DNA from 4 places in the Sediminibacillus dalangtanensis genome. Region 3 is predicted to be linked to each of the others. Evidence: riboswitches for the same ligand, from Rfam matches in the RefSeq annotation. Region 3 holds a riboswitch; each other region holds the start of a gene.

Region 1 (6,088 bases), 160 kb from region 3:
AAGTCAGCGCTTCCGAGAAAGAAAAATCCGGCAATCGGAATCACCGGTCCCATCGCCTTAAAAGCAAAGACAAACCCATTGGTAATATGTTCGCTGATATAATCCAGTGCACGATGCTTGCCAAATGCCACGGTCGACAATAACAGCAATACTACTGCGACACCACCGATAAAGGCAGCACCATCCCCTCCCTCGAATCCTCCCATTCTTCCGGATGTAAGCTTTGTTGAAACCATGTATATCATGACAGATAACATAGATAATGGCACAACTACAGCAAAAAATTTACCCCAAGGTGGGACATCCTGCTTACCATTTAACGGTTGATCTTGATCGTCTATCCCCCGCATCATGCTTAATTCTACATCATTCCTTGGGTCATTCTGGGAACGGATATGCCGGCGGTTGGCAAAGTAAGCAACGGAGATTGCAATGACACCAGTTATCAATGATAATACAAGTCCTTTCTCCAATACAGCTGCCGTTTCCACACCGGCAGCTGCTGCAGATAGGCCTGGCGCCACTTGAATGACATAATCAGACGACAAAGCCATGCCTTGCCCGGCAAGAGCTACAGCAACCGCTGCCACAACTGCAGGCAGCCCCGCTCGGATGGCAGCTGGAACGAGAAGAGCGCAAATAAGAGGGACAGCTGGGGTGGGCCAAAAAAACAGGGAAATAACATAAGTAACACCAACTAATACAAAATAGGCTAAATGTCCATTGACCATAACCTTTTGGATTGGCTGAATCATTCGTCTGTCGGCATCCAGATCCTTTAAGGAATGAAGCAGCGCAACCATAAAAGTGATAATCAAAAAGATGTTAAATAGTTCTTTCGCAGCTACAAGATTAGCGTTAAAAATGGCTGTGAATCCACCGATGACGCTGCCTTTAAAAACCCAGGAAACCAGAAAGGTACCCAGAAGCGTTGGCAGTACCACCCCTTTACGAAAAATCATCGTAAGGATAATTAATAACGTAAAAGAACCGTACAACCAATGGGATACAGTCAATTCCATAGCAAGGAACTCCCTTCAATTGGTACTGCTTATGTGTGTGCTATAGCCTATGCAATCGGAGACCATGGAGTTCCGGCGCATCCTTGAAGGAGTGCCTAGACTCTTTCCCCTGTATTACTACTGGGGCGACAGAGCTATCCTATAAGAAACGCCTTAGCCTCTATGGCTAAGACGTTTAATGTTACTACTTATTTAAAAAATCCAATACTTCTTTATCAATCTTACCCGGTTCTAATTCCCTTTCCTCAAAATTTTCGGTATGAAGGTACTCCGTCAGCCCCTTCTGAAGCTCTTCCTCGGATACTTCCATACTCCGGAGATATCCCTTGTTTACCAAACCAGAGATCACCTTCTGCTTTGTTGTTCCCTCAATCAGAAGTACGTTTTCCTGTTTTATCTCACCGAAATAAAGCTGCTGAAGCTGATAAAGACGGATAATTTCTTGGATAGGTTCAGGATGGTCATCAACCCGTAAATCGACAAGCCTGTCATTGAACCCACCATATCCTCCCTTATCTTTCACAACATACAGTGCTGCCGACTGCTTTCCTCTACTATCCCCACCAGCTTCTTGGGCAGCTTGCAGGCATGCCAGCAAGCGTTCTGCCAATGTTCCTTGTGATCGTTCAAAGGTCTTAGCCATATGGGAAACAGTGGCTTCATTTACGAGAATGTTTCCCTGGGCCGCAAAATTTTCTCCGCGGGTTCCTCCTGCCCAATCATAGCAATGTACCCCAGTATAAGTAGCGCTGTTTCCCTTCGCATCTACTATGCCAACCTGACGTTCTTCCCTCTGTGGATCGTCTTTTGTCAAAAGGTCAATAACTTCTTCAGGTGTGTACCCTTTTTCAAGAAGCTCAAGACCCTGTGGACCGTAAGAAGGATTGGCAAAAGCCTGGGTCGCTACTGCTCCCACTCCAGCCTTTGCCCACGGCACGACAGACCCTACCGCAATAAACTTTGATTGAACAGCAATCCCATGTTCTCCTGTTTCCGGATCCACTCCGACAATGGAAAAAGTTGCTACGATATTTTTCTTCAAATTTATTCCCCCCTTAATGACCTGCATTCATTTTAGAACAATACTACCAAGAACAGCAATTTATTTACCTGAAAATTTATCCTTTTCTGACATCATGTATGGTTGGAGCTCCCCTTTAAAGCGTTTCATTCTATGTGGGAAGGGTATTTTTATTTATGAAATGGAAAATAAAAAAGGAGGGCTTTATATGTCACCATTTATTCGCAAATATACAAACGACGAACAATTACAACAGGATGTAAACAAATTAAGTCAAAAGGGCATTGATAAAGATAACGTATATGTTCTTGCCCATGACAGCGATCGGTCGAAACGTGTTGCAGATAATGCAGACGCCAATACCATCGGATTAAACGAGATGAACTTAAAAAGTGCCGTTGGTAATCTGTTCAATAAAAAAGGAGACGAACTTCGTACCAAGTTGAAAGAAGTAGGTTTATCTGATGTGGAAGCTAATAATTATGAGGAAGAATTGGACGAAGGGAAAATTTTACTGGTCGTTACCAATACCGATAACGTAGAAGAAATTTTAACCAATACCCTTTAAGAAGAATATGGGGCTGTCGCAAAAGAAAGACTTTTGCGGACAAGCCCCTATTTGTTAATTAGGAATGTTCCATACAGGGAAAGAAAACGCATCGGTTGGTATGCTTTAAGATTATGTACCATGATTCAATTACTTCAGGATCACTGTTTGTCTGATTCTTCTTCCAGTTCGTCCTGTTCACTACAATCAACGCAAAGCAGTTTCCCCTCATGATGAATACCGTCAAAAAAACCATCCTTACAATAAACAGCTTTATTACAACGAATACAGTTGCCGATAAGTTCCTTCATTAAAATTCAACCTCCTTTTTCCTCCTTACGATCCGTTTTCGTCGTTATCATGGTCTGGCTTCTGCCAACCGTGGCTGTTTATAGAACAAAAAGGAAATGACTATCGAACTCAATATAAACGCCGGAAGCATGTAAGAACCATTATAAATTGCGGAGTAAAGCCAAATCGGCTGTCCTTCGGGCGCATTTTCCGAAAAGAAGAATACGCCCGCCAACAAATGACCCAAAAAACGCAAACTGCATCCTAGAAGAACACCGAGTGAAATGTACACAAAAAATACTGAATGTTTTCCTGCTTTCAGTGCTGCTTGTACCTTTGTTGATACAACTCCTGCAGTACCGAGAGCAGTAAAGGCCAAACCGTATTCTATCAATCCTTGTAATGGTGTAAGAATATAAGCTGTACCGGTCACCACTTGAAATGCCCCGAACAACAGACCGCTCAACAGTCCCCCTTTCATGCCCCACCTGAAAGCAAAAAGAAATACTGGTATCATGGCGAAGGATACAGAGCCGCCTTGCGGCCAAATTTTAAACGATAAGAAAGGAATAATATCAAGTACGAGTGCCATAGCAGACATGATAGCTACCTCGACCAAAAACAGTGTTTGCCTTGCTTCCATCGTGCACACCCCCATAGTTTTAGTTATCGACAAAAAAAGCAATGCAAAAGGGGAAAGCTTTCCTGATGGAAATACCCGTTGCATTGCTTACCTCGCCATCATAAAAGCCGCCATTCCTACGCTAGTGTTAACTAACAGGTTCAAAGGGTCTGAACATCAGTGTTCACTCTCAGCCAGTTGGCTCCCCCTGAAGACTTCGGCATCCTCTTTTTTTGTTAGACACAGTATAACGAAAACTGCCTTGCACCGCAAAAAGGAAACGATGGATTGGAGTTATATCTTGCGGAATTATTATTGCTTATACCGTTAAACTGGAATGACAGTTACTGGGACAGTCGACTTTTGCAAGACTTTATAAGTGACGCTTCCAAGCTTTTTCTTTGCTGTTCGCGGTGCTAGAATAATTCCTTTTATCGCTTTCCCTTTTGCCTCTTCACATATTTCCACTGCGGGGATTCCCCAGCGTGTTTTACAAACAACCTCTACCTGATCCTTTATTCTCTCTTCTGCTTGATTCAGGATTCTGTCGGATGTTTCCTTTTTATAGTTTTCCAACGTCTTTGTTCCGACTTTTGATTGCGCATACTGTGTATGGACTTTCGGCTGGACGTTCAACAATCGGATTCCATAACCACTTTCAAGCGCCGCTTCTACAGCATGATCAACTGCCGATAAACATTGTTCACTGCCATCGACTGGCACCAAATAAATTTTCTGCATGGGCGTTCACCTCTATTGCAGTCTATTCAATTAGTAAAAGAAAGGCACCAACTGATGGAGAAAAATTTTCACAGGCTTATTCTTTTTCTTTTTCTTTCGTCAATGGATAGACACCGACACTTTGAATGACTAATGACAATAAGACGGCTGCGAAAGTCAAAGACACTAGAACATTATCCTGATCTACACCCGCTTCTAATCCCAACAATAATGCGACCGACATCGTTCCTTTTATGCCGGACCAGGTAATCAGGCCAACGTCACCTGCACTGAATTTTTTCCTCCAGGCAGGTACCGCGCTCGTAAAACCAGCCAATACAAGGAAACGGACAACAAGCGATAAAACAAAAATGATAAAAGCAAGGACCCAGCCGGGAAATGCAAGGTAATCTGCAGCATCTATGCCGATAAGCAGGAAAATGAGGGCTAACACAGACGGCTCAACAATGGTCCAGAACCCATCAAGTGAGTCATGGAAATAATCTTCTTTTTCCGTTTTACCGAATTCCCAAGAAAGCATGATCCCAGCAGTGACAGTTGCCAAGACACCAGAAATACCAATTTTTTCCGCGATATGGAAGCTTCCGTATGCGACGATGATGCTGAGCATAACCTGGTACTGTTTATGGTGTGTATAGTGCACAGCCCTGCTGAGAAGCCAGCCAAAAATAATCCCGAGGATGACCCCGCCTGCAGATACGAGTAAAAATTCGCTTAAGAAGGAAACAATTGAGAAAGATTCTCCACTTTTATACATAGTCAAAAGTACCGAATAGACAACGATGCTTGTTCCATCGTTCACCATCGATTCACCTTCTACAATATCGGCTATTTTTTCATTTCCCGTTGATTGCTTCAAAATGGAAACAACCGAGACCGGATCAGTCGGTGTCAGGATTGCCGCAATCAAAAGCGCTCCTAACAGGGAAATTTGAAGGAAAGGCCCACTGATAAAATAAATGGCGACACCTAGAAGTCCAGCAGTCGCCATTAGTCCCACAGTAGTAAGCGTAGCAATGATCCATTTATTTTTCTTTAACGAATCAAGTGAAAACTGGTATGCGGAAGTGAACAACAAGGCTGGTAAAAAAACGTTGAAAATAATCTCCTTGGTAATTTTGAGAGAATCGAAATAGGATATAAACGATAACGCGATTCCTAAAAGCACCAACACCATTGGTACCGGAAAATACTTCTGTTTTTTATCAATGGAAAAAACGATATAGCCTAAGAATAATAGCAAAACGATCTGATGCGCTAACATGACTGAGACTCCCTTCTACAACATTCATTTCTATATCTATTCTTTAGCCTTAAAGCGAGCGGCTTAAACTGGCAGTATAAGCATATGTTTTTCTGCTGTCTTTTAACTGTCTCCCAGAAAACCAACTTGTATCCTTCAATCAACCGAATTGATTGAACTGAAAAAGGCATTGGCTTACAAATCGCACATGGCAAAATTTCTTATTCATCAAGTCACTTTTTTCAGACCTTGTTGCTTTTCAGGTATTACGAAAATCGTCTCCATAACAACGGAAAGCGGAACAACCACTGCGGGTGGTTGTTCCGCTCCCTTCGTACTATATAAAACAAGTATTTATCGCTCTGTCAGCTTTAAAAATTCTTCCACATCGTCCTTGCACAATTGGATGGCTTTCTCCCAAAACTCCATTCTGTCCAGGTGGACATTCAGATGTTTTTTAGCCAATTCCTCCACACTCATTCGTCCAGTATCTCTTAAAAGGGCAACATATTTGTCCTCAAAACCTCGACCAGATTCCAGTGCATCCGCATAGATGCCAAGGCTAAACAAATAACCGAATGTGTAAGGGAAGTTGTAAAAA
Region 2 (6,088 bases), 1.8 Mb from region 3:
GACCCTTTTTATCACGAACAAGTGGCGAAAACTGGTGCGTTTCTTTCGTTTGATGGTATTTCCAAAATTAAATATGCACCAGAAAGCACCCGGATCCACTGTATTTTGGAACTGGTCCGCAAAGGCTATGAGGACCAAATTTTAGTCAGCGGAGACACTGCCAGAAAGTCTTATTATAAACACTATGATTACGGACTTGGATTGGAAAATATCATCGCCAAGTGGGTTCCCCGCTTCAAAACAGAGGCAGACAGTCTCGGATTTGACGGAGAGAAACTGATCACCAAATTTTTCGTGGAAAATCCCGCACGGTGTTTCACATTCAAAAACTAGAGAAGGGGTGCTGTTGTGAAGTTTCAATATCAAAACTCCTATAACATTAAAGAAGAAATCGAGCGTTCCAAAATTGCGATTCTTCCGGTTGGAGCAGTGGAAGCGCATGGTCCGCATTTGCCGCTCGGAACCGATAACTTTTTGGCTGAACGGCTGTCGGACAAGCTTGCTGAAGTGGTAAATGGCTTGGTTTTGCCAACGTTGCCGTATGGACAAGTATGGAGTCTGCGTCAATTTCCTGGTAGCATCACCGTCAGCAATCGTTCCCTGATCAGCTATATTAACGATATCGGCGAAAGCCTTTATCGACAGGGTATTAAGGTCTTTGCCATGGTGAACGGCCATTTGGGCAATGGAACAGCTTTGAAAGAAGCTGCTCGTGAATTGTATGAAACATGCCCGAAAATGAAAGTGTTGTATTTATTTTATCCGGGCATGAATAAGGCGGCAGAAGAAGTGAGGGAAACACCGTCCTCCCATGGCACCTATTTCCATGCCTGTGAAATAGAGACTTCCTATATGTTGTATCTTGCCCCGGAACTGGTAGAAATGGAGAAGGCGATCAATGATATTCCTGATATTCCGTTGAGTGCAGATGTCACGCCTACCCCTTGGGAGGAATTCACGGAAACCGCTGTATTAGGGGATGCCACCCTGGCGACAGAGGATAAGGGGATTTATATAATTGATATCGCCTTAAAAAACATGGTTCAATTAATAGAAGCGGCTAAACAGGAGACAGAACAAAACTAGGGAGGGTTTGGATGTTAGCCAATTACTTTGAAAAGGTTCATTCTCTGTTACAAGTAATCGAAGAAAAAGAGTTTACAGCTTTGCGCGAGGCTGCTGAAAAAATTTCTGCCTCGCTGCAGAACGATGGAGTGATCCACTTGTTTGGGTGTGGCCATTCGCATATTTTGACGGAAGAGGTTTATTATCGTGCAGGTGGACTAGTCCCCGTGCATCCGATCCTTCATGAACCGTTGATGCTGCACGAAGGAGCAGTCCGTTCTTCTACGTTGGAAAGAAAGAATGACTATGCAGCAAAGTTCATGGAGGAGCAGGACATCCGCCAAGGAGATATCATGGTGGTGTTGTCTACCTCTGGACGCAATCCGGTACCCGTTGACGTTGCGGGGATTGCCAAAGAGAAAGGCGCCTTTGTCATCGGAATCACCTCGATACAGTATTCACAAAGCCAGCCATCACGCCATACAAGTGGCAAGCATTTGTTTGATGCGGTGGATTTTGTGATTGATAATCATGCTCCGGTTGGAGATGCACTGCTTAGCCACCCGGAGGTACAAGTGAATTTCGCACCGAGCTCAACGGTGATTGGAGCTGCTATTATTAATGGATTATTTGCGGAAGCTATTAAACGGATGTCGGAGGATGGCTTTCAGCCGCCTGTCTTTTTAAGCGGTAACATAGAAGGCGCTGATGAGCATAACCAGCAGTTGATTGAAAAATACTCGGATCGGGTAACGTTATAGATAGGGAAAAGGTAACCGCAGAGCCTCGGTTACCTTTTCTTGTTTCCGCTTTTGTCTTATAGTGGGGATAGATGGTTAGGAGGGATTATGTATGGGACTCGTTGCTATTATTACCTATGTAATATCGTTGTTTATTCTCTATGTTGTCATTGAAACAGCGGTGAAAAACGGAATCAACAAATCAAATGTCGGTCGCCATTTCGATATGGACCGCCTAGAAGAACCAGAGGACACAAAGAAATCTTTGTTTGATACGGATTTGGATAAGGATTGAAAAAGCGAAGAACGGATTCATTATTTCATTGACAATACCTGTTCATTATGTGTTAAGATAACGATACAAAATAGAATAAGTTGTTTGTCCACTAGGGGTACCTTGAAATAGATGATGGCATCTATGGAAGAAAGGTTGAGATTAAAGTGAAACTTTAAGACCCTTGGAACCTGATCTGGTTGATACCAGCGGAGGGAAGTGGAGTAGCGGATACATATAGACTTGTGTGCTTCATGATATATCCAATACAACCACTTTCTTTGCGCTGGTAAAGAAAGTGGTTTTTTTGTGCAAAAAAAAATTTTATTAATAGGAGGAAGGACTTAATCATGAGTAAAGGGTTGAAATTGACAGATTTGTTGGTAACGATTATTGTCGCAATTATTTTCGGGATCATTTATAAATTATGGGGACCTTTATATGGGGTGCTCTCCACCTTTGGTCTCCAAGTAGAACAGCTGATTTATGGTATGTGGTTTATTGCAGCCATAGTTGCGTTTCTGATTATTCGAAAACCAGGTGTAGCTTTGCTTGCTGAGGTGGCGGCTGCTCATGGTGAATTTATTTTTGGTGGGGAATGGGGAATATCCACCCTATTATTTGGTATTGGCCAGGGATTAGCTGCGGAACTAATCTTTGCTGTCTTTCGTTACAAGCGTTACGACTTGTTCGTTGTATGTCTAGCAGGTATTGCCTCAGGATTTGCTTCGCTTGGTATTGATTATTTTTACGGTTATATCAATGATTTGGCGCTATGGAATTTCTTGTTGATGGTCGGCTTCCGATTACTCAGTTCCGTTATTATCGCTGGTATGGTCGGTTACACAATTGTCCAAGCGTTGGAAAAAACAGGGGTTACCAGCTTGGTTCGCCAAGCCTCAATAGAAGATTATAAGGCCTTGGAGTAGAAAGGTGGATGGCCATGACTACTGTTTCCAGTGTGAAAAACTTGCGTTTGAAGTTTCCAGGGAATGATTCTATGCTGTTAAAAGATTTTTCGATTTCTTTTGAACAGGGAGAAAAAGTACTGTTGTTAGGCCCATCCGGTGCTGGTAAATCTACGCTTTTGCAAGTACTCGCTGGATTGATTCCCAAATCCATTGATGTACCGGTAAAAGCAGATCAATGGACGATACCGGAAAGCTGGGGTTTTTTATTTCAAGATCCAGATACACAATTTTGTATGCCTTATGTAGATGAGGAAATTGCGTTCGTTCTTGAAAACTTAAAAATCCCGCAAGCCCAGATGAATGATCAAATACATTATTATTTACATCAAGTCGGCCTGAAACTTGATTCGATTCATACTAATATCCAAACACTTTCTGGTGGGATGAAGCAGCGATTAGCAATTGCTTCGATACTGGCTCTTCAGCCGGAAGTGCTATTTTTAGACGAACCAACCGCGTTGCTTGACCCGGATGGAACCAGCCAGGTTTGGAAAACAATTAAGGATATAGGAACAGATAAAACGGTGATCATTGTAGAGCACAAAATAGATGAAGTGGTTGATTATGTTGATCGTGTCGTTCTTTTTAATGCGCAAGGTGAACTCCTTGGGGATGGTCCAAAGGATGTTATTTTTCAACAGTATAAACAGACTCTTTACAAACAAGGGATATGGTACTCAGGGATATGGGACGATTATCTGCAAGGCAGTCGCCCCAGCAAGCCGGATATCTCTAATATCAGGAAAATACCAGTCCTTTCATTGAATCAATTTTCCGGGTTCAGGGGCAAGAACAAAAGAGTCGAAGTAGATCATGCCGACATTTATTCCGGTGAATGGATAGCGGTATTGGGTGAAAATGGAGCTGGAAAAACGACCCTGCTTCAATCCTTGATGGATTTAATAAAAACGAGCGGCTCCTATCATGTCTTTGGAAAGAATACAAAGAAAATAAAACGTCTTTCCGATTTTGTGTCATTTGTTTTCCAGAATCCCGAATTACAATTTGTAACGAATTCCGTTTACGACGAGTTAGCTTATACATTGCGGATACTAGGTTGGGATGCAGGAAAGATTGATCACCGGGTTTACCATTTGCTGCAGTTATTTCATTTAGATACTTATAAAACCCAACATCCTTATCAACTTTCCATGGGGCAAAAGCGAAGATTGAGTGTCGCAGTAGCACTAGCCCAAAACCAGCCGATTTTGCTTTTGGATGAGCCTACGTTTGGTCAAGATGCAGTCAACACATTTGCAATATTGGAAGAGTTAGAGCGGTTACGAAGAGAAGGTACTACTATCGTGATGGCAACCCATGACGGGCAAATTGTAAGGAATTTTGCCAGTAGATGCTGGTATATAGAAAATGGCAGGATGACGAAAGATGTTGCTGCACAAGAATATACCGACATTTATCCTTCCTATGTCTTGTAATAAGGAGAGAGAATAAATGCTATGGGAATTTTCCTATAAAGAAACCTGGCTTCATAAAATCAATCCAAGTTTTAAACTGGTGTTAGTTTTCCTGCTTTGTATCCAGGTACTCTTTATCCATAATCTAAATTTTATCATTAATTATATGTTGGCTGTACTAGTACTTTATCTATGCTTTACAGGACATCCATGTAAGCGGCTGTTACTTATTTCTGTTCCATTTATCATCCTGTTTTTGACTTCTTCCACCTCGATGATTTTTTTCGGAAAAGGGGAGGAAACGTGGTTTGAGTGGGGTTTGGTTCATATTACGGAAGAAAGCTTTTTTAGAGGGCTCCATATCGGTGTACGTGGACTTATATTTGCCGTGTTGGGGGTAGTTTTTGCGCTGACAACGAGACCGGTGTATTTGTTTTATTCCTTGATGCAGCAACTGAAGTTAAGGCCGAAATATGCATACAGTTTTATGGCAGCAGTTCAGTTGATCCCTATCATGGTTGAAGAGATGCAAAATCGGCGACATGCATTGAAAGTACGGGGATTACAATACGGGACCGGGTTTGGGGGTTTTATTGAAAAATTCCGTCTTTACTCGATTCCGCTGCTTTCTCAAAGTATTCGAAGGGCCCATCGTCTTGCGGTGGCCATGGAGGCAAAAAGTTTTCAGGGATCAGCGAACCGGACTTTTTATTACAAAATGGGGTTCTCCTGGTTAGATACCATATTCCTGTTATACTTCATCATATTCATCTCTGCATCTTATCTGTTGGCGATATACTTCCCTTATTTTCCTGCTGCAGATGTTCGTTTTAACTAAAGTCAAGTGGATCTTCAGCTCGCGCTCATCCCGCTGGAGTCTGTGTACCTTGCCTCCGTTAGATAGAAATAATTTTTCTTCTGGTGTGTTTTTTGTTATGCCTATTTCCGTAGCGATGAGAAGCACACATCAAACGACAGGATAAAACGAGAATATACAACTAAAAACCGAGCGAATTCATAAGCATTTAGAATTCGTTCGGTTTTTTCTTCAGTGGCCATGCTTTTGTCCCGGCTTTTACTGTGCCGCTAAAATTGTCGTCATATCATTCTTGATTTTTTTGGGTATTCCCAGCACTAGGGGAGTGCTTTTTGATAGCTCACCTTAGCTTTTGTAAACCATACATCAAACATAACAAAAAAACGTCCCATATCGCGGGACGTCTTTATAATTGTCTATTATCTTTCGAAATCTGCTAGAAACATAGAATCTTGACGTTAGTTTTAGAACTTCTGCCCGCCGGTAAGATTCGAGCCTTCGATAAAGTAGCGTTGAAAATAAAAGAACAATAGAATGATCGGCAAAAGAACGGTGGTAGACATCGCCATTAAGTAGTTCCACTGGGTGGAAACCGTTCCTTTAAATGTTTGCAGTCCAATTTGCAGGGTGTACAGATTTTCATCATTCAGGTAGAGCAGCGGACCAAGCAAATCATTCCAGGAGCCATTGAAGGAGAAAATGGCTACGGTAATTAACGCTGGTTTAATTTGTGGCAGCATGATCCTCCACCAAATTTGAAAATGGTTGGCGCCATCCATTTTTGCTGCTTCCACCATATCTTTCGG
Region 3 (6,088 bases):
AGCAAAGCTGATGAGACAGGCGATGGCGGTTTTTCCTGAGCAGCGCAGGAACAAACTTCATGCTCATTTTCATCATTATTTCCAAGAGTACGGCAAGCAGCTTGAAGATCTGTCAGCCATTGAAACGGAAACCGACCGGGAGTTCAAACTTGCCTACCGGAAAAAACAACTGCCATGCGTCATGCTCGATACAGAAACCAATCAATGCATGGCTTATGAAATCAGACCGATTCCTTGCCGGACTTACGTAAATTATGCTGATCCAAAAGTTTGCCAGCAAAACCTCATGCCAAAAGAAACCGTCAGCTTCGAATTTTTATATGGCGAGTATATGGGCGCACTCAACGAATTTCTGCAATTCCTTTATGAAGAAGAAGATACAGCCTTCATTGACTACCCAAACGACCTCTACACCCAAGATTACCTGTTTAACTGGTTCAAAGATGACTACAGGGTCTAACTAAGGGCTAAGGGGGAATACGGGGGTCAGTCCCCAATATATGAATTTCTGTCATTCTCAACCTGTCGGGACCGTTTTAGGGACTGACCCCAAATGGGGGAGACAGGATCTGTTAATGAGCTGAATGTTGACAGAGCGGGGTTTAGGGAGATTGAAGGTGTGTCCCCAAATCCGTGGAATATCTCACCTAGTTTGGTTAAGGGGTCAGTCCCTCCCGCGGTATTTGGGTGTCGTTACTGGTGCGGGAGGGACTGACCCCGGATTTTATTCTTTCATTCTGCTTTTGACAAGCTGCATGCGTTCGTTGAACAAGGTCGGATAAGACATGTAACCGAGCAAGATGCTGGTGACCACTGCTGTTGTCAAAATCAGGAATAAAATTAACAACTGAAATTGGACGGCTTGCACTGGGTCTGCACCTGCTATGATTTGGCCGCTCATCATTCCTGGGAGCTGGACAAGTCCGATGGTTTTTTGGCTCTCAATGGTTGGAATGGTGCTCGCTTTGATGGAAGTGATCAGTTGGCGATGAATCGCTTGTTTAGGTGTACCACCCAATGAGAGAATCAACTCGGTTTCGTCCTCGTGGTCTTCCACTTCAGCGGTAAATCGATTCAAAAACAATATCGACAAAACCATGGAATTCCCGATAATCATTCCGCTGATTGGAATGATATATTGAGGAGTAGGTGGTGTGATCGAAAGCCCGAGCAGAATACCTTGGGTAAGCACTTCTACAACAATAAAGGTGAGAATCAGTTTCCAGGTAATTCCTTGAATCGACCTGCCTTTCCGTCTTGCATTTTGTGTGGCTGCCGCAATCATCAGAACAACCATTAATAGAATGTAGAGCATGTTTTCAGCATCAAATACATACTGCAATAAATACCCGACCGCAAGCAGCTGTATAATCGAGCGGATGGCAGCAATAATCGTATCCTTTTCCAGTTCCAGTCTTAAAACTTTCGATAATAAAAGCGGAATGATAACAAAAATGAGTGCGAGGGACAATGTAAGATAATTCATGCATCTTCCCCCTTCACAAACCTTTTGACCTGTTCATTGGAAGGGTTGTTCAACAAACTGCTTTCCCCTGTTTCTACCACTTCTCCTTCAATCATCACCCAAGTATAGTCACCGAGGCTTCTCGCCTGTTGTAAGTTGTGGGTGATCCAAACTATCGTCGTACCATAGTTTTGATTGATTCGAATGATCAATTCTTCGATATCCTGTTGTGAAACACGATCCAGTGAAGCAGTGATTTCATCTAACAGCAGCACATCAGGACGATTAACTAAGGTACGGGCAATCGACAGCTTTTGCCGCTGGCCCCCGGACAAATCCTTAATGTTCTGTTGTATGCTATCCCGCTTCAGTCCGACTAAGTCTAATAATTCCAATGCGTCATCCTGTTCAAGTTCTTTTCCCTGCAGTTTGAGCGGAAGAGATAAATTTTCGAAAACACTCCCACTGATCATGGTGGCGCTTTGCAAAGCCACACCTACTTTCCTTCTGAGTTCTACAGGGTTATATACTTCTATGGGCTTTTCTTGTACGTAGATGTTACCAGATGTGGTCGCGCGCAGCCCGTTCATCAATCGGAACAAACTGGTTTTACCAGCGCCGGACGGCCCGACCAAGGTTGTGATTTTTCCTTCAGGAAAAGAGCCGGTTATCTGTTTCAATATCTTCTGACCGTCGGCAGTGTAGGATACATTTTCCAAACGGACGGCTTCCTTGTCTGTCACTGACATGATTGATTCTCCTTCTCTCTAATTTGCTTTTAATCAGTATCCCCTATGAAAACTGTTTCTATTTTCTCCAAAGCATCAGGATTATTTTAGCAAACTTGATGGAGATTTGTTGATTGAGAAAATCGAAGAAAGTGATTGTGTATGAAAAGCAAACCTCTACCACCCCCAAGGAGAATCGGTTATAATAAAAGAAGCGCAACACAAAATTACATAAGCGAAACCACAAGGGGAGCTTTATGCTGAGAGTGAACGAGACTGTTCTGACCCTTTGAACCTGTTAGTTAATGCTAGCGCAGGGATGTGGATGATGGTGGATCGGATTCTGGCTGTCTGCATACATGTTCTCCCTTGGTGTTTCGTATGGAAAAGGGGAGTTTTTTTATATGTTGAAGAAGTTGGGATTGGTTGCATTGATTGAAGCTTCATTTTTCGCTGCACTGGCATTTGTTTTTGATTTACTTCCTTCGATCAGATTGTCTCCATCGATTTCCATCTCGTTTGCCATGGTACCGATTTTCCTGCTCGCATTCCGGAGAGGCTTCATTGTCAGTGTTCTGGCAGGCTTTATTTGGGGATTGTTGCAAGTGGCTCTTGGTGATGCAGCTCGTTCTATTCTTACGCCTTTACAAGGATTTATCGAGTATTTTGTAGCTTTTGCCTTTGTTGGTTTTGCCGGACTTTTTTATCAACCGGTTCAGACAGCATATCGCAGGGGGAGAAAAAGAGCCGCTTTATGTTTGGTGACTGTCGCTGTTTTTGTCGGTAGTATCGCCCGTTACTTTTGGCATTTCATTGCCGGTTTTATATTTTGGGGTGAATATGCTCCAGAGGGAATGAATCCTGTCTGGTTTTCCTTTGTTGCCAACGGGGTGACAGCACTGGGCGCCGCTGTATTGTGTTCTATATTGACAGTATTGGTACTAAGCAGTGCGCCGACATTAATTCGGCCCAAAACCGCTGCCCCTGTTTCTCCCCCGAAAAAAGCTTCCTGAGAGAAAAATAATAGAATGGTTACGGAAGGTAGGGGTAACTCATGGATCCATTGGATATCCTGGACAATTTAGAGAGTATAAAACCTGTCTACCAGCCGATTGTCAGCGCGATTCGTCATACGGTAGCAGGTTATGAAGTGCTGGGCAGATTCAGAAATGAAGAAGAATGGGAGAGTCTTGGTCCTTTTTTTTCTGATCCGGAAGTACCGGAAGAATTCAAAGTAGAAGTCGATCAACATCTTTTACAAATTGCCATAACGGAAATGCTTGAAGCCGAAGTGGATGGCTATTTATTCATCAACCGGAATGCAAAACAACTGATGGTCAATGACGGAGAAGATTTGTTACAACTGTTGTTGGATTTCGAGGCAAAAGGGTTTTCGATGAACCGTATTGTCATTGAAGTGACGGAGCATGATTTTGACGAGGCGTTTGAAAACTTGAACCATCTTCTGCTTTATTATAAGACTTTCGGCATTCAGATTGCAGTCGACCATGTTGGAGCGAAAAGCTCTAATATTGACCGGATTCGCCAACTGGAACCGCATATATTAAAAATAGATACAGATATCATCCGTCGTCACAATGCGGATGGTTTTCAAGATATCATGCATTCGCTATCCATGCTTGCCAGGCGGATCGGAGCAGCTTTATTGTTTGAAAACATAGAAGATAATTTTCAATTGTATTTTGCCTGGAAACATGGCGGCCGTTTTTACCAGGGGTATTATCTGGCGAAACCCGGTTTTGCTTTGGACGGTCAGTCCGTATTAAGGATAAATGTGACAGAAAAGGTATCCGAATACATCAAGCGGGAAAAACAACTGGTAGAACAACGTCTGCTTCATGTGCTGAATTGGGAGCAAAAAGTAAAAAGGATTCAGTCCCAGTGGGAAGGAACCAAGAAGGCTGATCACTTTATCGAAGGCTTGACCAGCGACTTTGAGGAAGAGAGTTTTCGGATGTTTATCTGCGATAGCGACGGTCACCAAGTATCTTCCAACTTTCGAAAAAGAGATGGCCGGTGGGAGATGGAGCCTGATAAAATAGGGTCGAACTGGGCTTTTCGTCCTTACTTCCTAGAAAATACTATGCAGATGAAAACATGGAGCAGGGGGATCCTGTCCGAAATCTATTCGGATATTGAAACAAGGGAAATGATTCGAACATTTAGCTTTCCGCTGACAGATGAGTATTTTTTGTTTATTGATATCCGCTATGCTTTTATATTTGAGAACGAATCGCTGCTAATCTGATCATCGCAGGGTAACGAACATTAGCTGAAAACAGCCTGGCAAATCTCAGGCTGTTTTTTTGATGGGCAAATAGTAGTCCATTTGGCCGACAAAAATGGGAGGGGTTGGTTCTATTTATTTATTTTTTAGAAAAGTTAGTTCGTTCAATTGATAAACAAAGTGTAGATGTTTATAATGAAAGGGCTTACAAACAGAGGAGTCACTCTTATAATGCTGCTTCTCTGTAGTTTATGTGATGGGAGGGATGGAGGAGGGTTTTTTTGTAACTTTTTATTTTAAAAAGGAGGAAATGATTGATGTTACAAGTCCTACGAAAACCTATAATTGCAGGCCTTGCCTTTTCTCTGTTCGTTTCTGTTGGTGTCCATAAAGTGGGGGCGGAACAAACAGAAAGTGCTGCCAGTGCCTTAGAAGTGCCATCCATCCAAGAAAGATATCAGGATTCCTTTACCATTGGAGCCGCAGTGGAGCCTTATCAATTGGAGGGAACACAGGGAGAAATACTTAAACACCATTATAACAGCATCGTTGCGGAAAACGTCATGAAACCGATTAATATTCATCCGGAAGAAAAGCGTTATGATTTTGAAGAAGCAGACAAGGTTGTCCAGTTTGCCAGGGAAAATAACATGGAGGTTCGTTTCCATAATCTCGTCTGGCACAGCCAGGTACCAGAATGGTTTTTCCTCGATAAGCAAGGGAACAAGATGGTGGATGAAACGGATCCGAAACAACGGGAGAAAAACAAGCAATTACTACTGAAACGATTGGAAAAACATATAAAAACCATTGTTAAGCGATATAGAGATGATGTAGATTCATGGGATGTCGTCAATGAAGTAATCGATGAATATGCTTCCAATGAACGCGGGCTGCGTGAATCCCCCTGGTATCAAATAACGGGGACGGACTACATCAAGACTGCATTTGAAACAACCAGGAAATACGCTGGCGAAGATGCAAAACTTTATATCAATGACTACAATACAGAAGTAGAACCGAAGCGTACGTACTTGTACAATCTTGTTGTTGATTTGTTGGAACAAGGGGTTCCGATAGACGGAGTGGGACATCAATCCCATATCCAGCTTGGCTGGCCATCCCTTCAGGAGATGGAGGATTCGATCAATATGTTCGCTGATCTTGGACTTGATAACCAAATCACCGAACTCGATGTTAGCATTTACGGATGGCCTCCAGCTCCTGCATATCCAACATACGATGCCATTCCGGACAGTATCTTCCTTACCCAGGCACAGCGCTATGATGATTTGTTTGCCTTGTATGAGAGACTGGAAGATAAAATCAGCAACGTAACCTTTTGGGGCATTGCAGATGATCATACCTGGCTTGATGACAGGGCCGAAGAGTACAATGATGGCATAGGAAAAGATGCTCCGTTCGTTTTTGACCCGGAGTATAATGTGAAACCTGCATATTGGTCGATTATGGACTGAAAAGCTAAGGAAGAAACACATATAGCAAGGACTGCTTAGGATTTCGGCAGTCCTTTCCTTTTTAACCGATTCCCATTCGGATAAGAATTCCGGCCAACATTCCTGTCAGGAGAGAAGGAAGAAAACGGCTTGATATTCGAAGAATTACTGCAGTGACAAGACTTCCGAT
Region 4 (6,088 bases), 1.2 Mb from region 3:
ATGCCATCACTCGCAGTTCCTGGTAAATTGTTTTTTTCCACTCTAAGAAATCTTGGGATAAAACCATGGATTCCTTGCGCGGGCGGGGAAAAGGAATCGTGAAATCTGCCTTTACCCGGGCTGGACCACTGGATAAGACAATTACCCGGTCCGAAAGGAATAGTGCTTCTTCAATATTATGGGTGACAAACAGGATGGAGCGTCGGTGCTCCTCCCACATAGAAAGCAGCCATTGCTGCATGTCCAATCGGGTAAACTCATCCAATGCCGAAAAAGGTTCATCCAGACACATTAGCGGCTGAGGGCTCAACATGCTGCGTATAAAGGCAGCACGCTGCTTCATCCCGCCTGACAGGTAATCAGGATAAGCATCTTCGTATCCTGCCAGCCCAGCTTTTGCCATCATATTGATCGCTTCGCTCCGATTTTTCTCCCCTATGATTTCTACGCCGAGCATGATATTCTCCAAGACAGTGCGCCAGGGCAGCAAAGAAGGGGACTGCGGCATGTAACTGATTGCTCCTCTTTTTCCATTCACCCGCTTGCCATCCAAGTAAATGTCGCCGCTATCCGGTTCCAGCAATCCGCCAATCAAATGAAACAAAGTGCTTTTACCGCTTCCGGAAGGACCGACAATCGAGACAAATTCGGCATCAGAAACAGACAAGGAAACGTTCTCCAATACTTGTCTGCCACCGAATGATTTGGAAATATCGATAAGTGATAATTCAGCCATGCTGTTCAGCCCCTTTCTTTTTCCAGCGGATGACTCGTTTTTCTATGGTGATAATGACGACAAAAAAAAGAAGGCACAACACCATGATAAAAAAGATCGCGACAAAAACCCTATCGGTCCTGAACGATGAAGATGCTAAGGTCATGTACACTCCGATTCCTTGTTGTGCACCGAGCCACTCGGATATCACGGCTCCCATTACGCTGTAGGTAGCGGAAATCTTAAGGCCGGAAAACAACGATGGAAGGGCGGTAGGCCATTCCAGTTTCCAAAATATTTGCCGTTTGTCTGCCCCGGCCATTTTTAAGTAATGGAGCAGCTCCGGACTTGTTTGACGGAAACCATCCAATGTAGCAACGGCAATCGGAAAAAAGCAGACCAACGTAATGATGATCAGCTTGGGAAGAATGCCGAATCCGAACCAGATAACCAACAACGGGGCAAGGACGATGATTGGAATGTTTTGCGAGAGAATCATCAACGGATAAACAGTTTCTCTCAGTTTAGGAAGCAAATGCAGACAGACAGAAGCTGTAATCCCGATACTGGTACCAAGGAGAAATCCGATCAGGGTCAGCTTGATAGTCGAGAACAAATGCAGCTTGTAATCCCCCCATCCTGCGACTGCCTCCTGCCATATTTGTGACGGTGTCGGCAGCAGCCAGGAGGGTATTTCCGCAGCTCTGCCTGCTGTCTCCCAAATCACCAATAAAAGCAGGATGGCTATAACCGGGCGCCATCCTGTCTTTAATTGTTTCATTTACGGTATTTCTCCGTCAGTTTATCCATGGAAGCGCCGTCGGGCTGGTAAAGAATTTTTACTTGGGAAATGACATTAAGGCTCCCCAGCTCGATCATCCGTTTGTTCATTTTTTCGATAACAGCAAACAGCTCGGTTAAATCTCCCTCCATCGTCGTTTCCAGCGGGTTTACCTGATAACGTACCCCGGATTCCTCGATTACCGCGATTGCTTCATCTACATAAGGAATGACATCTTCGCCGTTTTTGGTTTTTGGGATAATTTGAATACTTACCAGTGAATCACTCATTGTTTTCTTCTCCTCCGTCCGGTAAAAATTTGTTGGTGAAAGCTTTTTCGGCTTCTAACTCATGATCGAGCAGGCCATTGTCATACATCCAGTCGGCATAGTTTTCCCAGACTTGCTGTTGTTGTTCGCCCCATCGGGGTGCATCATCCTGATATTTCGGAGACAACCATTGCTGACTCGCTTTAACCAGTTCGGCGTCCAAATCTGGAACCGCATCAATGAGAATGTCGGCGGCTTCATCTGGCTGATCCGCTGCAAACTGATAACCTTTGGAAACGGCAGCTACGAAGGCTTCGACGGTCTCTGGCTCATCGGCGATTTTCTGTTCACTTGTCGTGAGTACAGGTGTATAGTAGTCCAGTTTTTCGGAGTAGTCTGTCAGGTACTGCATATTCAACTCTTTCCCGCGAAGCTCTGCTTCAACGCCGGTCCAGCCGTAATAAATCCAGGCGAAGTCAATATCACGCTCGACTGCTGTAAAGAAGTCAGTATCTCCCATATTGACGATATCGACTTTTTCTACATCGGCATTTTCCTGCTTCATTAGGGAATCGATCACCGCTTTCTCCACGGGTGCACCCCAACCGCCATACGTTTTTCCTTCAAAATCTTTTGGCGAAGTGATTCCTTTTTCTTTTGGTGAAGCAAAACCGGAAGTATTATGCTGAATAATGGCAGCAATCGAAACAATCGGTATATCTTGTACACGGGCTTCCGTCAAGGCTTCCTGGGCGCCTATTCCAAAATCTGCTTTCCCAGATGCGACTAATTGATCTGCCCCTGCTTCTCCGGGCATCAGAATTTCCACATCGAGCCCTTCTTCCTTGAAATATCCCTTTTCCTGAGCAGCATATATGCCAGTGTGGTTTGTATTAGGCGTCCAATCCAGCACGAGGGACACTTTCTTTAATGCGTCCTTTTCTTGTGAACCGGAGTTCTCTTCGCTACTGCAGCCAGCTGCCAACAGCAGCAGGGCGGTAAGTAAAATTAGTAACTTTTTCATCCTATTTCCTCCTAGCGGTTAATGATGAAACACTTAGACGATGCAGGACTGAAATAGGGAACAGGAACCGTGTGAACTGCCACGAAAATTGCTTACGGTTCTGTTGAAGGTTAGCCATTGAAGGGCAATAAAAAAATGCACCATAGGCCATACCCAGGGTGCATATTATCGCATACTACCGTTCAAATATGTTCCCTACGCTGGTGTCAGCCAGATCAGGTTCCAAGGGTCAGTATCTTGACGGATACAATCTCAACCAGCAGCAACTGGTCCCCCTACATGAAAGTGATTCATTTAATTGTCTTGATTACACTATAACCTTGCCACAGCCTGCTGATTTTTTCAAGAGCTAGTTTTCCGTTTTATCCCGCTGCTTCGTTTTCTGGACTGCTTTACGTGCGATGAAAATCCCCAAAAATACCAGAACGCCCAGCAACAGCAGTATCGGCAGGTTACCAAATAGAAACACGATCAATCCTGAAAAGAAAGATAAGAGAAGATCGATACTTTTGACAAACTGTTCCTTTGTCTTTTGCCAGGTAGTGGATTCCCCACTGCTGCCGGAGATCCGCACATCATTCTCCTGAAGGTTAATATCAACAGTGGCCAAGTCCGTTTTATTTTCCAGATAGTTGATTCTTCCAGTGATCGTCTCAATCTCTTCTTGTACACCGGCTAAGTCTTCGGATATTTTCAGCAAATCTTCGGTTTTCTCTGCTTCCTCCATAAAAGCCATCAACCTTTTTTCGACAGCCTGCTTGGACTTGAGGCGGGATTGCAGGTCGACGTATTCTTCGGTGACATCCTGTCCGGAAACATTGTTTTCCAATACTTTGCTGCTGCCCTCTTTGACAAAATCGATGAACGGCTGGAATTGTTCTTGAGGAATCCTTGCGGTGATATGTCCCTCGGTACGGTCATCTTCAGGGTTTTGATAGGTACTCGATTCAACCACATAACCGCCGGCTTCTGTCACTTGTGATTGAATATTTTCCAAAGTCTGCTGGTAATCTTTTACTTCAATCCGCAAATTTGCGTGGTAAATCACTTTCCGGTTTGCTTGACTTGCTTTCTCGACTGCTTTTTCCTCTTCCTGTTGGGCTCCCTCTTCTCCGTTTTCCTCCGCCATCTTGTCGCTTAAAGCTGCATTGTCTTGACTGCTTTCTGTTTCAGCGCTGTCCATCTCCATGGGCATGTCGGCACTTTCCTTGGAGTCGTTGCTGCAAGCTGCCAAAAGCAGGAATAAACAGACTGAGAATAAATGGAAATACCGCTTTTTCATGTTTTGACCACCCTTTAGTTTTTTAGGTAGACGTCGGTAAGCCGTGAAAGTTACAACTAGCTTTCCTTTTTTGCATGGGTATGAATGAATATGTATAAATTCATGCATTTTTAGAGGAGGAGAACAAAGGAGAACCAGAAATCAATTGACGGCAGTGTTTTCGACCGGCGTGATGGAAAATGGGCGGTGGGCAAGAATCACAACTGTGTCCGCCCATCATAAATTACATTATAAATAGATGGCATGGAAAAATGTCACCGAAAAAAAGAGTGTATTATTAATAGATTTACAGGATAATTCACTTTTTCCTAAAAAAATGAGTTTTTATTGTTGAATTAATATACCTAATAGTGCATAATAATTCATACAAACTAAACATGATCAAACTATTAATAGATAACAAGCAGAAGGGGAGCGTTAATCAAATGAAAAAAGAAAAGATTGTTTTGGCATATTCAGGTGGTCTTGATACTTCTGTCGCCATCAAATGGCTTCAGGATAAATATAACTTCGATGTGATTGCAGTCGCTTTGGATGTTGGAGAAGGGAAGGACCTAGAGTTTGTTAAGAATAAAGCGCTCGATGTTGGAGCGATCAAATCATATGTGGTGGACGCGAAATCACTCTTTGCAGATGAATACGTACTTCCGGCCTTGCAAGCCAACCTATTGTATGAAAGCAAATACCCCTTGATTTCAGCGTTGTCCAGACCTTTGATCGCCAAAGTCCTTGTCGGGATTGCGGAAAAGGAAGGTGCTGTGGCTGTAGCCCATGGCTGTACGGGGAAGGGTAACGACCAAGTAAGATTCGATGTGGCATTTACCGCCTTGAACCCGGATTTGAAAATTGTAGCACCAGTACGTGAATGGGCGATGTCAAGGGATGAGGAAATTGCTTATGCTGAAGAAAATGGGATTCCTGTTCCGGTTGATATCGATAATCCGTACAGTGTTGACCAGAATTTATGGGGAAGAAGCAATGAATGCGGCATTTTGGAAGATCCTTGGGCGGAAGCACCTAAAGGCGCTTACGATTTAACAACAGACCCGGTCGATGCGCCCGACAAGCCTCAGGTCGTCCAAATCACCTTCGAGCAAGGAAAACCTGTATCACTTGATGGAGAAGCCATGGAGTTTTCTCAGCTCATCCTGAAATTGAATCAAATCGCCGGGAAGCATGGTGTCGGACGGATCGACCATGTGGAAAATCGTTTGGTCGGTATTAAATCACGCGAAATCTATGAGGCGCCGGCTGCTCTGACATTGATCTCGGCACACCAGGAATTGGAAGCATTGACCCTTCCTCGTGAAGTGGCTCAATTCAAGCCGACGGTGGAACAGAAGCTGGCACAAACCGTCTACGATGGTTTATGGTATTCTCCATTGACAAAAGCATTACAGGCGTTTATTGAACAAACGCAGACCCATGTGTCCGGAACGGTCAAGGTCAAGCTGTACAAAGGTCATGCACAAGTCATCGGCCGGGAATCGGCACAATCGCTTTATGATTTTGATTTGGCAACCTATAAACCAGAGGATTCTTTTGATCATGAAGCAGCTCTTGGCTTTATCAAGCTTTGGGGTCTTCCTACAAAGGTCCATGCCGCAGTCAATCAGACCAATGCTGTAACAGATGAGGCGATTGAAAATGTTGTCGTCGATGTAAAGGAAGCTGTTAAACAATGAAACTATGGGGCGGACGGTTCACCAAGCCGACAAATGAATTAGTCGATGAATATACAGCATCTATTCATTTTGATCAAAAACTGGCAGTCTACGATATACAAGGGAGCCTTGCCCATGTGGAAATGTTGAAGGTTTGCGGCATCGTATCGGAAGAAGATGCAGACGCCATTACAGCTGGCTTGAAAGCCGTAGGGGATAAAATAGCAGCGGGTGAGGCAGTCCTCAGTGAAGAAAACGAAGACATTCATATGAATATAGAGAAACTGTTGATCGAGGAGATAGGCTCTGTCGGTGGAAAACTTCATACCGGCCGGAGCCGGAATGACCAAGTC

What was found. Region 3 has a riboswitch for thiamine pyrophosphate ahead of thiT (energy-coupled thiamine transporter ThiT). Riboswitches for the same ligand answer to the same signal wherever they lie in the genome.
Region 1: linked by a shared signal. The riboswitch ahead of thiT (energy-coupled thiamine transporter ThiT) and the one ahead of thiT (energy-coupled thiamine transporter ThiT) in region 3 are both predicted to bind thiamine pyrophosphate.
Region 2: linked by a shared signal. The riboswitch ahead of ERJ70_RS16015 (ECF transporter S component) and the one ahead of thiT (energy-coupled thiamine transporter ThiT) in region 3 are both predicted to bind thiamine pyrophosphate.
Region 4: linked by a shared signal. The riboswitch ahead of ERJ70_RS01185 (ABC transporter substrate-binding protein) and the one ahead of thiT (energy-coupled thiamine transporter ThiT) in region 3 are both predicted to bind thiamine pyrophosphate.

The regions. Positions count from the first base shown of each region.
Region 1 is NZ_CP046956.1:1,572,256-1,578,343, reverse strand. It holds gene ERJ70_RS07950 (hypothetical protein) at 1-1,022, opposite strand, end outside; gene ERJ70_RS07945 (DUF1028 domain-containing protein) at 1,207-2,091, opposite strand; gene ERJ70_RS07940 (YflT domain-containing protein) at 2,252-2,611, shown strand; gene ERJ70_RS07935 (hypothetical protein) at 2,752-2,901, opposite strand; gene thiT (energy-coupled thiamine transporter ThiT) at 2,949-3,524, opposite strand; TPP riboswitch at 3,621-3,722, opposite strand; gene ERJ70_RS07925 (universal stress protein) at 3,831-4,244, opposite strand; gene ERJ70_RS07920 (cation:proton antiporter) at 4,321-5,508, opposite strand; gene ERJ70_RS07915 (M3 family oligoendopeptidase) at 5,842-6,088, opposite strand, start outside.
Region 2 is NZ_CP046956.1:3,235,630-3,241,717, reverse strand. It holds gene ERJ70_RS16035 (phosphotriesterase family protein) at 1-333, shown strand, start outside; gene ERJ70_RS16030 (creatininase family protein) at 349-1,086, shown strand; gene ERJ70_RS16025 (SIS domain-containing protein) at 1,098-1,826, shown strand; gene ERJ70_RS16020 (hypothetical protein) at 1,918-2,100, shown strand; TPP riboswitch at 2,184-2,314, shown strand; gene ERJ70_RS16015 (ECF transporter S component) at 2,430-3,008, shown strand; gene ERJ70_RS16010 (ABC transporter ATP-binding protein) at 3,023-4,486, shown strand; gene ERJ70_RS16005 (energy-coupling factor transporter transmembrane component T family protein) at 4,503-5,303, shown strand; gene ERJ70_RS16000 (carbohydrate ABC transporter permease) at 5,747-6,088, opposite strand, start outside.
Region 3 is NZ_CP046956.1:1,408,708-1,414,795, forward strand. It holds gene ERJ70_RS07195 (YkgJ family cysteine cluster protein) at 1-460, shown strand, start outside; gene ERJ70_RS07200 (ABC transporter permease) at 725-1,486, opposite strand; gene ERJ70_RS07205 (ABC transporter ATP-binding protein) at 1,483-2,214, opposite strand; TPP riboswitch at 2,430-2,530, shown strand; gene thiT (energy-coupled thiamine transporter ThiT) at 2,598-3,206, shown strand; gene ERJ70_RS07215 (EAL domain-containing protein) at 3,248-4,462, shown strand; gene ERJ70_RS07220 (endo-1,4-beta-xylanase) at 4,759-5,919, shown strand; gene ERJ70_RS07225 (AzlD domain-containing protein) at 5,981-6,088, opposite strand, start outside.
Region 4 is NZ_CP046956.1:210,902-216,989, forward strand. It holds gene ERJ70_RS01165 (TatD family hydrolase) at 1-41, opposite strand, end outside; gene ERJ70_RS01170 (ABC transporter ATP-binding protein) at 1-736, opposite strand, end outside; gene ERJ70_RS01175 (ABC transporter permease) at 729-1,496, opposite strand; gene ERJ70_RS01180 (thiamine-binding protein) at 1,493-1,786, opposite strand; gene ERJ70_RS01185 (ABC transporter substrate-binding protein) at 1,779-2,789, opposite strand; TPP riboswitch at 2,965-3,076, opposite strand; gene ERJ70_RS01190 (DUF4349 domain-containing protein) at 3,139-4,071, opposite strand; gene ERJ70_RS01195 (argininosuccinate synthase) at 4,497-5,756, shown strand; gene argH (argininosuccinate lyase) at 5,753-6,088, shown strand, end outside.